2 regions of the Serratia sp. K1WW1 genome follow, and region 1 is predicted to be linked to the other one. Evidence: riboswitches for the same ligand, from Rfam matches in the RefSeq annotation. Region 1 holds a riboswitch; the other holds the start of a gene.
The links. A riboswitch is a leader RNA that binds a small molecule or an ion and turns the genes downstream of it on or off. The one in region 1 is predicted to bind magnesium.

Region 2: another riboswitch for magnesium. It lies ahead of ACX9GU_RS08250 (magnesium transporter); the one in region 1 lies ahead of mgtS (protein MgtS).

What each region holds. Positions count from the first base shown of each region.
Region 1 is NZ_CM147697.1:5,702,288-5,709,596, reverse strand. Features, by position in the region: gene ACX9GU_RS25950 (urease accessory protein UreF) at 1-594, shown strand, start outside; gene ureG (urease accessory protein UreG) at 611-1,237, shown strand; gene ACX9GU_RS25940 (urease accessory protein UreD) at 1,248-2,198, shown strand; gene yut (urea transporter) at 2,278-3,273, shown strand; partial or broken gene ACX9GU_RS25930 (IS6 family transposase) at 3,315-3,674, shown strand; gene ACX9GU_RS25925 (cation diffusion facilitator family transporter) at 3,716-5,080, opposite strand; gene mgtS (protein MgtS) at 5,397-5,468, opposite strand; M-box (ykoK) riboswitch at 5,756-5,927, opposite strand; gene gorA (glutathione-disulfide reductase) at 6,166-7,309, opposite strand, start outside.
Region 2 is NZ_CM147697.1:1,802,383-1,809,691, forward strand. Features, by position in the region: gene fabB (beta-ketoacyl-ACP synthase I) at 1-563, shown strand, start outside; M-box (ykoK) riboswitch at 852-1,022, shown strand; gene ACX9GU_RS08250 (magnesium transporter) at 1,082-2,092, shown strand; gene ACX9GU_RS08255 (hypothetical protein) at 2,284-2,712, shown strand; gene ACX9GU_RS08260 (copper-binding protein) at 2,783-3,103, shown strand; gene ACX9GU_RS08265 (TolC family protein) at 3,114-4,370, shown strand; gene ACX9GU_RS08270 (efflux RND transporter periplasmic adaptor subunit) at 4,370-5,812, shown strand; gene ACX9GU_RS08275 (efflux RND transporter permease subunit) at 5,809-7,309, shown strand, end outside.

The DNA of each region.
Region 1 (7,309 bases):
ATCCAGGTCGGCCTGGTCAAGGATGTGGAGACACTGAAGCAGTTTGTCAAAACGTCGCAAAACCAGGCTGCCCATTGCGATGCTATCGGGCTGGCGCATGCGCTCCGCGCCTTACAGCAAGGTCGCCATGACGATATTTTGGCGGTCGATCGGGAGGTCATCAATCGCAAACTCAACGAAGAGTCGCGCGTTATGACAACCCGGATGGGTAAAAAGTTGGCGGAGATGACCTCGCACGTTTTTGAATCGCCGATCCTGGCCTGGTGGCTGGGGAAGATCAAGGCAGGGGAAACGTCAGGAACGCTACCTGTCTCTCAGGCTCTGGTCATGGGGTTACAAGGGATCAGCGTCGAAGAGGCTATCGTGATGCATCAGTATGGCGTCGGCATGACCATTCTGAGTGCAGCGCAAAGATTGATGAGGATAACCCATCTCGACAGTCAGCGTATTCTGTTCGATGTGAATAGCGACATACCGCACTTTTGCCAATTGGCGGCTAATGCCAGTATCAGTGATATGGCTTCCTATACGCCTCTCATTGATATTCTGGCCGCCGTTCATGTTGATGCACACGTGCGCTTATTTATGAATTAATAGAAAGGGATCTGAGATGAAAAAAATAACTCGAATCGGCATCGGTGGTCCTGTGGGCTCAGGGAAAACGGCCATTATCGAAGTGATTACGCCAATACTGATCAATCGCGGGTTTAAGCCATTGATCATTACCAATGACGTGGTGACCACGGAGGATGCCAAGCAGGTTAAGCGCACATTGAAAGGGATCCTGGATGAAGACAAGATCCTGGGAGTCGAAACCGGGGCCTGTCCGCATACGGCGGTGAGGGAGGATCCTAGTATGAATATCGCTGCGGTTGAAGAAATGGAGGAGAAATACCCAGATAGCGATTTGATCATGATAGAGAGCGGCGGCGACAACTTAACACTTACTTTCAGCCCGGCACTGGCGGATTTTTATATCTATGTCATCGACGTGGCGGAAGGGGAAAAAATCCCACGTAAAAACGGGCCTGGTTTGGTGCAGGCGGACATTTTGGTGATCAACAAAATCGACCTGGCTCCGTATGTGGGTGCCAGCCTGGCGGTTATGGAACACGATACGCAAATTGTCCGCAGCGGTCGGCCGTACATTTTGACCAACTGCAAGACCGGTGAAGGGATTGAGGCACTAGTGGATATGATCGAGAAAGATTTCTTGTTCACGCATTCCAAACAATAAGGAAGCCAGGATGCAGACAGATGAGAGATCACCCGCCGCGTTGACGGCGCTGTCGCTTGGGGCGCATTCGCCCGAACTGGCGCAGTATCAACAGGAACCACCGCAGATGGCTAGCGCCGCCGTCGGCAAAAACGGCTATTTGCGGCTGAGGTTTATTCACAAGGGCGACAAGAGCGTGCTGTATGAAATGGAGCGCAAAGTACCATTGCTGGTGCAAAAAGCGCTTTATTGGGATGAGGAAATGCCGTTCCTGCCCTGTGTACCAATCATTTCTACCTCGGGATGCATTCTGCAAGGGGATCGGCTTTCGATGGTGGTTGAGGTGGATGAGGGGGCCTGTGCCCACATCACGACCCAATCGGCCACTAAGATCCATTCCATGGATAACAACTATGCGGCACAGACCCAGTTTATCCGTGTCGGGGAAGGAGCTTACCTGGAGTTTATGCCCGACCAGGTGATCCCCCACAGAAATTCGCGCTTTATCAATGAAACGGTGATCGAGTGCGCCCGCAATGCGACGGTGATCTACGCCGAGATCTTGATGTCTGGGCGCAAGTACCATCATCATGACGAGCGTTTTGGTTTTGATGTCTATTCGTCCAAAATTACGATGAAAAACCCTGCCGGTGACACGCTGTTTACCGAAAAGCTGGTTCTGGAACCCCAAGCGTATCCGTTGGATGTCGTTGGCGTGATGGGGGCATTTGATACCTATGGTAATGTCGTCGTCATTACGGACAAAGCGTTTCAGGATGAAATCTTAAAGCAGTCCCCCTCGTTTTACAGCCCCGAGCTTTGCCATGGCGTCAGCCGTCTTCCCAATGAACTCGGGCTGATTTTCAAGGTGCTTTCCTGTGACAGCCCCCGGGTCAAACAAGCTATCCGCGAATTCTGGCAAGTAGTACGCCAGGTGACGACCGGATATTCACTTCCCGCACCCTTTCTTTGGAAAACATAAAGCTCGGTTTGTATCTGGCCCCGTTAGGGGGACAGCCCAGGTTTCCGGTGTCCGGCAAACGTTATCAGGAGTTTACCTCATGAATGCTCCCGCAGAGATTTCGTCCCAATGGCAACGCTTGGCCCAATCACATGCCGTGATCGGTTTTATCGATGTGACATTGCGCGGCTGCGCTCAGGTCATGTTTCAGAATAACCCACTGACCGGCCTGATTTTCTTTATCGCCATTTTTGTGGCGGCCTATGGAGAAGGTATCCCGATGGCCGCCTATGGTTGTCTACTTGGCACTGTGGTCGCGACCTTGACGGGGTTGGGGCTACCCGATCGTTCATCCTGGCGGGCGGGGCTTTATGGTTATAACGGTTGCCTGGTCGGCGTTGCGCTGCCGACCTTTCTGGTCATGACGCCGCTGGTATGGGTCTGTATCGTTGTTGGCAGCGTGGTGTCGGTTATCGCTACCGCCTGCCTTGCTGACCTGCTGAAAACCTGGAAAATTGCCGCCTTGACGGCGCCTTTTGTGCTGACAACCTGGGTCATCTTGCTGAGCAGCTATATGTTTGCCGGATTGCATAGCGCAGGTTTACCGGCACCGAAGCTACCAACTGCTGAGAGCGTGGTAGCAATGCAATCTTTGTTGAACGCTTCCGTTTACAAGACGCTGTTCCACGGTATTTCGCAGATTTATCTATTCAGCAGCGTCATCGCGGGGGTTTTATTTGTCATCGGTTTAGCCGTCAGTTCGCTGTGGGCCGCCGTATTTGCCGTGGTGGGGTCACTCCTGGCGCTGCTGACCGCACTGGCCTTGGGCGCTAATGATGCCAGCATCGCCAGTGGCCTGTATTCCTTCAGTGCCGTATTAACGGCGATTGCCTTAGGTTCAACCTTTAATAAACCGAGTTGGCGGGTGCTGGCCTACACCCTTATTGGCATCATCTTTACGGTTTTTGTCCAAGGCGCGATGAATACGCTGATGTCCCCGCTGGGGATCCCGACCTTAACGATGCCGTTTGTGCTGGCATCCTGGTTATTTTTAGTCCCCAATCAGGATGTTATGCCGCCACATCGTCAGGCATGAGAAACTATTGGGCTCTGTCGCATTAAGGCGTCGCCAGTTAACTGGAAGAGATGATGGCAGAGCGCGGTATTATCGTTGACCATTCAACGCAGTGTCGTTGGGTTATCCGCCTGGCGCCGCTGCTGGATAAGGCTTCTCGCCGACACAAGCGCACTGCAGGTCGGCAGGGGCGAATGGATGAAAGCTACATCAAAATCAAAGGCCAATGGAAGTATCTGTATCGGGCTGTCGATACAGCAGTTCAAACTATCGACTTTTTGCTGACTGCCAAATGGGACGCTGCAGCCGCATTGCGCTTCTTTCGCAAGGCTATTGGTCATCACGGTGAACCTGAGGTGGTCACTATCGATAAAAGTGGTACTGACTTTTTCCAACTTCATGTCACTAATGCAACAGAGCCATTTATAGACCTTCACCTTATCCTTCATTCCGCAGTGAGGGCTCACAGCGGTTCAACATGCCCAACCACCCGCGATACCATCGGGAATTGCATTCTCAATTGCCGTTCAATATGGTCCACCGCATCGTGCACCGCAGAAATCGACAAGGCAGGAAGGGCCCGACAGTGAAAATTCACAATCACGCCCTGCGGCGTTTCTCGCGCCCGGATATCATGGATGTCTTGCACCAATCCGCTGTTTTGCGCCGAAAGCGTCAATGCTTGTTCAATCTTCGCCAGTTCGCCGTGTTCCACATCCTGGCTAGTTAGCCAATCCAGCATCTGTGGCTCCAGGTGGGTTTCGATCTCCGTATTTTCGCCCAACGTCCGGCGTAGAGCCTCCTCCACCTCGCTGGCAATATCATGCGCCTGCTCTACGCTGGCATTGGCCGGAACCAACAGATCCATACCGATCGCCACACGGTCTGCCAATTGTTGTAGCGAAAGGCTCTGCACCACGGCCCCATGGTTGGCGGCCAGCATGCGAATACGGGTTGCCAGATCTTCATCACTTCTGGCTTGAGGGATGGCAATCACCCGTACTTCCGAGTTGGTGTATTGCTGCGCAAGTTTGGCGGTAACGTTCTGCTTCAATTCCTTGATCCGCTCAAGCGGTAGCGTCCGGCATACCCCAACGCTCACCTCGATAAACAGCGTGGCTCCGCCACTGCGCAGTCGAATGTTTTCTGTAGACAGCACCGCGGGGAAATCGTTAAGCAGGGCCGCGATATCTTCCCGCGTGCCTGCAGGTGCAGTGTCAATCAGGGAATCAAAAGAGCGTTTCCCCAGCTTCAATGCGGCGGTCAGGATAAAGCAGGCGACGATCAGTGCTGCCAGCGCATCCGCACGGGCAAAACCAAATAGCACAAAAACCATGCCCAACAGCACCACGCCAGAAGACAACATATCGGAGAAGAAATGCAGAGCATCGGCTTCCAGAGCCGCGCTGTTGGTGGCCTTGGCCACGCGGTTCAAGGCCCGGACACGGAAGAAATCAACCACAATGGACACCAGCAGTACCGCAATCACTACCGGTGCAGCCACAATCTGGTTTGCCTCACCTATCAGGCTGCTTACTGCTTCAAAGATGATCCAACCCCCGGCCGCCAACAGGAGGAGTACCTCAAACAGTGCGGCCAGATTCTCAACCTTGCCATGACCGAAATGATGGTCATCATCAGCAGGTTTATCGCTGACGCTCACCGCCCACCAGGTGATGCTGGTGGCGATAAAATCGGTAAATGAATGAATGCCTTCGGATATCAGGCCAATACTGCCGGTAAATATACCTGCGATAAATTTACCTAACGCCAACAATCCGCTGATAATCATCGAGTTTCTGGCGACGGCCTGTTTTTGATTTTGCATAGCACAGCTCATAGTTGAATTAAAAAAATCAGCGTTTGGTTTTTACGGAACATTGCCAGACAAAAGCGACGAGCAGTAAGCTTGCGGTAGCTGTCAGCAATAGACAGGAAAGAAATGCAGTTTGACCGGTGGAATACAAATAAATCTCATTAATACCTACCGAGATCATAAAAATAGCGTACAGCAACCCAAGAATAAAAATCATCATCATTATCACGCGCGGTAAATACCGTCCGTTTATTGCGGTTATTCATCCTCCCCGCAATGATTGATGAGGCTACGGGGAGGATGATGCTAGGCGGATCCTTTTCGTTCATTAGTCATCCCATTTGGTGCTCAGATAGGCTGCAATCAGCCCCAATGAGCTGATGAAAAACAAAAATCCCATAAAAAACATCATATTTCCCATAATCTTATCCTCGGTTAACTGTAATCGATAACGACCTCTGTGGTTAAAAGTAAGTGTGCAACGTAGTCTCCTGGCTTCATTCACCGTCATGGTGCCAGTGGCGGTGAAAAAGTCAGCGTTCAAAGAGTTAGCAATGCCTGAACCGCCTGTGTTGCTGGCGCGGTAGCGGTCATCGCTGAGGAGTCTGGAAGTGATTGACCCTATTGCTGTTTAAACTTCAGCAGTGCATCGCATAGGGGAGTAAACCAAAGAGGGGGAGTGCAGAAAGCCTATCTCCGCGTCCAGGTTTTAGCACTATACAACGTATCTGAAAAATTTCAGAAGTTACCTTGGGCTGAACCTTAATCCGATAAAGCCTGTCTTAACCTTGGGCATCTCTCGATGTCGTCAGATCAGTAACCTGTGTTTGTATAGGAGCCTCGCCAAACGAGATACTGCATATAACTACGCGGTGATTATAGGCGTGCTGGGAGCGATAGTGCTCGAAAATCGGCAACTCGTTGAGGTGATATTTAAGAAGTTATATTTAAACGAACGATGTATCTTAATGAACGTTAATTTTGAAGTGATATAAACACTATGGCGGGGATATTCAATTGCCTTAATCAGCATTTATAAGCTGAATAAAAGCAAAAACCGACCTTTTACAGTCGGTTTTCCAGTAAGGAATGCACTATTACCGCATGGTCACAAACTCTTCCGCGGCGGTTGGGTGGATAGCCACGGTGTTGTCGAAGTCTTTCTTGGTCGCGCCCATTTTGATCGCTACGGCGAAGCCCTGCAGGATTTCATCCATACCGAAGCCGATACCGTGCAGGCCAACGATCTTCTCTTCTTCACCCACACACACCAGCTTCATGCGGCACGGCTGGCGATGCTGAGTCACGGCGCTGTACATGGCGGTGAAGGACGATTTATAGACCTTCACTTTGTCCTCACCAAACTGCTCTTTCGCCTGTGGTTCGGTCAGGCCAATGGTGCCGATTGGCGGGTGGCTGAACACCACGGTGGCGATATTGCTGTAATCCAGATGTTCGTCCGGCTTGTTGTTGAACAGGCGCTCGGACAGGCGACGGCCAGCGGCGACGGCAACCGGGGTCAGCTCAACTGCACCGGTGTTGTCACCTACCGCGTAGATGCCCTTCACGTTGGTGTTCTGGAATTTGTCGACCTCGATGTAACCTTTCGCATTGGTTTTCACGCCGGTGACCGCCAGGTTCAGATTGTCGGTCGCTGGCTCGCGGCCGATGGCCCAGACCAGGCTGTCCACGGTGAACTCTTTACCGTTTTCCAACGCCAGCGTCAGGCTGCCGTCGGCGTTTTTGACGATGGATTTTGGAATGGATTCGGTGTGCAGGGTTGGCCCTTCGGTGTTCATCACCTCAACCAGGGTTTCTACAATCATCGGATCGAAGGTACGCAGCGGGGCGTGTTTACGCACGAACAGGTGCGTTTCCGCTCCCAGCGCGTTCATTACACCGGCAATCTCTACCGCGATGTAGCCAGCGCCCACCACTGCCACGCGTTTTGGCATGGCATCCAGCTCGAAGAAGCCGTCGGAGTCGATGCCGTATTCGGCCCCAGGGATTGAAGGGTGGCTTGGGCGGCCACCGGTCGCAATCAGAATATGGTCGGCAGTGATTTTCTCGCCGTTGACTTCCACAGTATGCGCGTCAATAAAGCGGGCAAAACCTTTGATCACGTCGACCTTGTTTTTACCCAACACGTTGTCGTAGGAAGTATGAATACGATCGATGTAGGCGGTGCGGTTGGCGATCAGACGTTTCCAGTCGAAGGCGTTGACGGTGGTATCGAAGCCG
Region 2 (7,309 bases), 2.1 Mb from region 1:
GTACCTATGACGCAGCGCGTGACGGTTTCGTTATTGCAGGCGGCGGCGGCATGGTAGTGGTTGAGGAGTTGGAGCACGCTCTGGCTCGCGGCGCACATATCTATGCGGAAATCATCGGTTACGGTGCGACTTCAGACGGTGCCGACATGGTGGCTCCATCGGGTGAAGGCGCGGTGCGTTGCATGAAGATGGCAATGCAGGGCGTAGACACACCAATCGATTACATGAACGTACACGGCACCTCCACGCCGGTCGGCGATGTGAAAGAACTGGGCGCGATCCGTGAAGTCTTTGGCGATAACACGCCGGCCATCTCTTCAACCAAAGCCATGACCGGCCACTCACTGGGTGCGGCGGGCGTGCAGGAAGCGATTTATAGCCTGCTGATGGTCGAGCACGGTTTCATTGCGCCAAGCATCAACATCGATAATCTCGATGAGAAGGCGGCAGGGATGAACATCGTGACCGAGCCAACCAAGCGTGAGCTGACCACGGTCATGTCCAACAGCTTCGGTTTCGGCGGCACCAACGCCACGCTGGTAATGCGTAAACTGCAGAAGTAAGCCTGGGGCGTTCTATTATCAATCGGGCACCGTAATAGGTGCCCGATTTTTTTTGCTTTTTTAAAGCGATACCTACATCAGCACGAATTAAGATTTCGCAGATCAAAAAAACTGACGGCAGATAACTTAAACGGCGGGCGTTTTTCGTTTAATTTAGCCTTCACCGGGAAGGATAATAAAGTAATCAGGTTAGTTTTTGGCCCGAAAAATAAATAACACCTCAACAAAATTACCATTTTTCCTATACGAATAACCAAACCAGTCATAATGCCCACGCTTTATCTAGCTTTACGATCTCGTTATGGCGAGGCTCCTATACGAACACAAGTTACCGCTCTAATGGCATCGAGAGAGGCCACCAAGGGTAAAACAAGCATTAGCCGAATCAAGGCATTGCTAAGGTAACTTCCCCCTGGGGATACGTTGTATAGTGCTAAACCCAAGACGTGGGGATCGGCTTTCGCTGTCCTGTCTTGTCGCCTCTATGAGACTCCATCTTTCAATCGGGAGTATCTAGAATGTCACATGTTGTATTGCAAGACCTTTACCAAAACGCCAACTTTGAAGACGACGCCATCGCGCGTTATATGAACAAGAAAGTCTCTGTTCTACATCAAGATCTTTACGTTGGCGAAGCCAGGAAAATATTCGTTAACCAACTTTCCAACGACGATATTCCCGCACAAATCTTTATTGAAGATGGCACCAAACTGGTGGGGGTTCTTTCTGTTAAACGTTTATTGCAGGAAGAACATAATGGCGAGCGTATCAAGGATATGATGGAGACCACCTTCTTCCATGTAAAACCCACGGACGAACGCGAACATATCGCCAAACTGGTGGACAATAATAATTTAGATATTGTGGCGGTGGTCGATAATGGCCGTTTGGTCGGCTGCTTAACCGAGCGGGAAATCGCGCAGATTATCGAGGATGAAAACACCGAGGATGCCCATATGCAAGGGGCAAGCCTACCGCTGGATAAGCCTTACCTTGAAATGAGCTCCTTCGAGCTGTGGAAAAAACGTAGCGTGTGGCTGCTGCTGCTGTTCGTCGCCGAGGCTTATACCAGCACGGTTATTCAGCATTTTGAAGAGTCATTGGAAGCGGCGATTGCCCTGGCCTTCTTTATCCCGCTATTGGTGGGTACAGGTGGTAACAGCGGCACGCAAATCACCTCTACCATTGTGCGGGCCATGGCCTTGGGGGAGGTCCGCATGCGCGATTTGGGGCGCGTGCTGAGCAAGGAAATGACTACTTCGATCATGATCGCGTTAACGCTGGCCTGTGCTGGTGCATTCCGTGGTTGGATGATGGGTATCGGCTATGAGATTACGCTCATTGTGAGCTTGACCCTGGTTTGTATTACGCTGTGGGCCGCGATTGTCTCTTCCGTGATCCCAATGGCTCTGAAACGCTTCGGTGTGGATCCTGCCGTAGTCTCCGCCCCGTTTATCACCACGCTGATAGACGGCACCGGCTTGATCATCTACTTCAAAATAGCCCAGTGGACCTTGGGGCTGAATTAATAATGCAAACCGGCGAAAGCCGGTTTTTGCTATGATTAACGGGATTTTTAAGCTGTGTAGTTGACTGAAATCAAAGCATTTTCAGTTTATAGGATCGTTCCGAGGCGGCTTTGTCAGCGGGTGTAAATTCCGTTCCTGTGACGGTTTTCTGCCGATATACTCAGCACAGTTTCTTACTCTGGAATTTTTGCATGTCGGCTTTGGCGTCCATCTCAATATCTATGCATCGGTTGCGCTTCGCCAAGAAGCGGGCTGCAGCATGGCTATTGGCCGTCTGCTGGCTACTGCTCAACAGCCAACTGGCGATCGCCAGCCATCACTGCAACCTGCAACTCACCACCGTTGCGCCAGCCGCGCAGCATACGATGCATATGCAGGCCGCCGATCCGCTAACCAATGAGATGATGCAGGCCGAAGGGCCGCTGTGTGAAAAGCACTGCGTTCCAGATACGGCACAGCAAGACCACGGTAATCTTGCCCTGGCGGCAGTAATACCTGCCAGCAGTGAGCTGTTGGTTGCCGATCCTCAGCCCCAGGCACAGTTTTCCCGCCTCGATTGGCAAACCCCTCCGATAGCAGGCCCGCCGGCAGAGATCGTCTTCTGCCGCTTCCGTGAATAGCCAAACCAACCGCTTTGCCGTCCAGCACGGTGACCTGAGTTGTTTTTGTCTATTCTATGGAGCTATCGTTATGCGTAATCTGATCACTGCCGTTTTCATCTCTCTGATGTTCTCTTCATTCGTCTCCGCTGCGGAGATGCAACATCACCAACATGCCAGCCAAGACACCGCCGTCTATCACTCTAAAGGGACCGTTAAGGCCTGGGGTGAGCAGAAAGTGTCGCTCGCCCACCCAGCCATCCCTGCCTTGAACTGGCCGCCGATGACCATGAATTTCCTTCAGCCCCAGCCGCCATTGCCTGCCTTGGCTGCCGGGGCTGCGGTGGAGTTCAGCTTCCGTCAGGTTGACGGCGGCTATCAGCTGACCGCCATCCGCGCCAGCCAAGACTAACGGGGGCACCATGTCCAGACTACTTTCTCACCCATTGCGGGTGGGCTGGCTGCTGCTCGCCTGTTGGACGGCGAGTGCGCAGGCAACCGGCCTGACGTTGGAGCAATCGCTGGCGGCGGCGGAGCGCTATTCCGCCGAGCTTTCGGCCAACCAGCATCAGGTGAATGCGTTGCAAAACATGGCGGATTCGGCGATGGAGCTGCCCGATCCCAAGCTGAAATTCGGCATTGAAAACGTGCCGGTGCAAGGCGGTAGCGCCCGGCGCTTGACCCGTGACGGGATGACCATGGAGCGGGTTGGCATCATGCAGGACTATGTCAGCAGCACCAAACGCCAACGTAAGGCGGACACCCTGCGTGCCGAGGCCAATAAAACCGAAGCCAACAGTGCGACAATCCGCGCCCGTTTGCAGCAGCAGACGGCACAGGCCTGGTTGGAACTGGCGCTGAGCCAGCAGACGCTGAAAGATGCTACGGCTTTGCTCAAAGAAAGTGAAAAGCAAATCGCCGCCCAACATGCCGGAGTGGCCAGTGGCAGTTCGCCCGCCGCTAACGTCATCGATGCTCGCTTGACGTTGTTGGCGATGCAGGACCGACTCAGCGAGGCGCAGCGTGACGTCACCATCGCCCAGGCGCGCTTGACCCAGTTGACCGGGCAACAGGTGGAGGGGATCGGTGGTCCATTGCCACGCTTCGAGCGTCTGCCCGCCGAGAGCAACCTGTTGCGACAAGCGATAAAACAGCACCCTGAAGTGGTGCAGGCCAGCCGTGAGGCCGATGTGGCCAAGGCGCGATCGGCGCAGTCCGAGGTGGCCGCCATTCCGGACGTGGGCATAGAGGTGTCGTATGGCAAACGGGCCGATGGCTATGAGGATATGGCGGGCGTGATGTTTACCGTCGATCTGCCGCTGTTCCGCTCCCAGCGGCAGGATAAGGACTATGCCGCCGACGTTTCCCGCTCGATGGAGGCCAACGATCAGTTGACGTTATTGATCCGCGATCATCAGGCCCAGTTAGATACCCTGCTGGCGCAGTATCAGGCCGCGCAGGCGCAATGGCAGCGTCAACAGCAGCAAGCGATCCCGCTGCAACAACAGCGCGTGGCACTGCAACTGGCGCAATACCGCAGTGGCAAAAGCGATCTCTCCTCGGTGTTGGAAGCGCGCCGGGCCTTGCTCGATAGCCGTCTGAGCGCCGGTAAGGCCGCGCGTGAATTGGCGCAGCTATGGGCCGCCATCCGTTATCTCACCGTGCAGGAGGCAATGTAATGAAAATGCGTTTTAGCCTGACGCTGTTAGCCGCCTTATTGGGCGGCGCTATGGGCGGTTACTGGTTTGCCGGGGAAAGAACTGCGGCGCAACCTGCTAGCGGCGGTGCCGAACGGCAGGTGCTGTATTGGTACGATCCGATGGTGCCAGGCCAGCGTTTTGATAAGCCGGGCAAATCGCCGTTTATGGATATGGAACTGGTGCCACGCTATGCCGATGAGCAGCAGGATGACGGTGGTGTCACCATCAGTGCCCGCCAGCAGCAGAATCTGGGCGTGCGTACCACGGCTGCACAACTGCGTGAACTGAATTTGCAGCTTGATGCCTATGGCAGCGTTGCCACCGATGAACGTGGCGTGCAGGTTATTGCCGCCCGGGCCAATGGGCTGATAGACAAACTCTATGTGCGTGCCAGCCAGCAGCAGGTAAAGAAAGGGCAAGCGCTGGCACAACTGTGGATCCCGGACTGGAGTGCTGCACAGCAGGAATACCTGGCGATCCGCAAACTGGGCGATAGCGCACTGACCTCTGCCGCCCGCCAGCGTCTGGCATTGCAGTTTATGCCTGAAGCCATCATTCGCCAGGTTGAACGCAGTGGCCAACCCCAGACCCGCATTACCATTACCGCCCCGGAGAGTGGATTTATCAACAAGCTGGACGCACGGGAAGGGATGCAGGTCACCGCGACGCAGGGCCTGTTTGAGTTGGCCAGTCTCGATCCTGTGTGGATGGTGATTGATTACCCGCAGGCGCAGGCCGGGCTGTTGCAGGTTGGCGATGCGGTGGCAGCCAGCTCCGCCAGTTGGCCGGGTGAACGTTTTACTGGCGAGGTTAGCGAGCTGCTGCCTAATGTCGATCCGCTTACCCGCACCTTTAAAGCGCGTATCGTGCTGAAAAATCCCCAACAGCGCCTGAAGCCGGGCATGTATTTGCAGGTGCAACTGGCTCAAAACGCTGGGGCCAAGCCGGTGCTGGCTATCCCGCAGGAAGCGCTGATCGGCAGTGGCGATCACAACCGGGTGCTGGTGGCGGAAGGGAACGGCCACTTTGCTCCGGTTGACGTGGTCGCCGGCCTGGCACAGGACGGCTGGGTAGAAATCAAACAGGGTCTGCAAGCAGGGCAGCAGGTGGTGACTTCAGGCCAGTTCCTGATTGATTCCGAAGCCAGCATGCGCAGCGCCTTGCCACAGATGACCGCGCAGGAGGGGGTAAAACAGTATCAGACGCTGGGCGTAGTCGAGGCGGTGGATAATGATACCGTCACGCTGTCGCACGATCCGGTCGCAGAGTTGCAGTGGCCCGCGATGACCATGGATTTCACCTTGCCAGCGGGTGGCTTACCCGCTGGGATTGGCATCGGCAGCAAGGTGATGTTCCACTTTAGCGTGGATGAAAACGGCTCGCACATCAGCCAGATCATGCTGCAAGGAGGCCAACAATGATCGCCTCCGTGATCCGCTGGTCGATACGCAATCGCCTGTTGGTATTGCTGGCTTCGATATTGCTGGCCGGGTGGGGCGTATGGGCGTTGCAGAAGGCACCGCTGGATGCGCTGCCCGACCTCTCTGACGTGCAGGTGATCGTCCGGGCGACCTACCCGGGCAAGGCGCCGCAGGTGATTGAAGATCAGGTGACCTACCCGTTGACCACCACCATGCTGACGGTGCCGGGAGCCAGCACGGTGCGGGGCTTCTCGATGTTCGGCGATGCCTACGTCTACATTCTGTTTGAAGACGGTACCGATCCTTACTGGGCGCGTTCGCGGGTGTTGGAGTCACTCAGCCAGGTGCAGTCCTCTCTGCCCCCGCAGGTCAAAGTGGCGCTGGGCCCGGATGCAACCGGCGTTGGTTGGGTTTATGAGTATGCGCTGGTCGATCGTACTGGTAAACACAGCCTGGCGGATCTGCGCGCTTTGCAGGACTGGACGCTCAAGTTCGAGCTGAAAACCGTGCCTAACGTCGCGGAGGTGGCCAGCGTTGGCGGCATGGTGCGGCAATATCAGGTGATATTAAATCCGCAAAGTATGCGGGCGCTGAATATTACCCATCAGCAGGTGGTGAGCGCCATTCAGGATGCCAACCAGGAAGGCGGCGGTGCGCTGCTGGAAATGGGGGAGGCTGAGTTTATGGTGCGCACCTCCGGCTACCTGAAAAAACTCGCCGACTTTAATAACGTGGTGATCACTGCGCGTGACGGTGTGCCGATCCTGCTGTCGCAGGTGGCAGAGCTACGTGAAGGGCCGGAAATCCGCCGTGGCGTGGCGGAGCTCAACGGTGAAGGTGAAGTGGCTGGCGGCATTGTGGTAATGCGCTACGGTAAGAATGCGCTGGAAACCATTAATGCGCTGAAGGCCAAGTTACAACAGCTTCAGCACACCTTGCCGCCGGGCGTGGAGATCGTGCCGGTTTATGACCGATCGCAACTGATCGAGCACGCGATCGATACGCTGTCATTTAAGCTGTTGGAAGAGTTCCTGGTGGTCGCGGTGGTGTGCGCCTTGTTCCTGTCCCACTTTCGTTCGGCGCTGGTGGCGATGGTGACTTTGCCGCTGGGGATCCTGGGCGCTTTTGTGGTGATGCATTATCAGGGCGTTAACGCCAACATCATGTCGTTGGGAGGGATCGCCATTGCCATCGGCGCGATGGTGGATGCGGCGATTGTGATGATCGAAAACATGCACAAGGTGCTGGAGCAGTGGCGGCAACGTCATCCCGGCCAGCAGCCCACCTCAAAAGATTATTGGCACATCTCAGAGCAGGCGGCGGTTGAGGTTGGCCCTGCGCTGTTCTGTAGTCTGTTGATCATCACCCTGTCGTTTATCCCGGTGTTTTCGCTACAGGCACAGGAAGGGCGGATGTTTTCCCCGCTGGCGTTCACCAAGACCTATGCGATGGCGGTATCGGCGGGGTTGGGTATCACGCTGGTGCCGGTGCTGATGG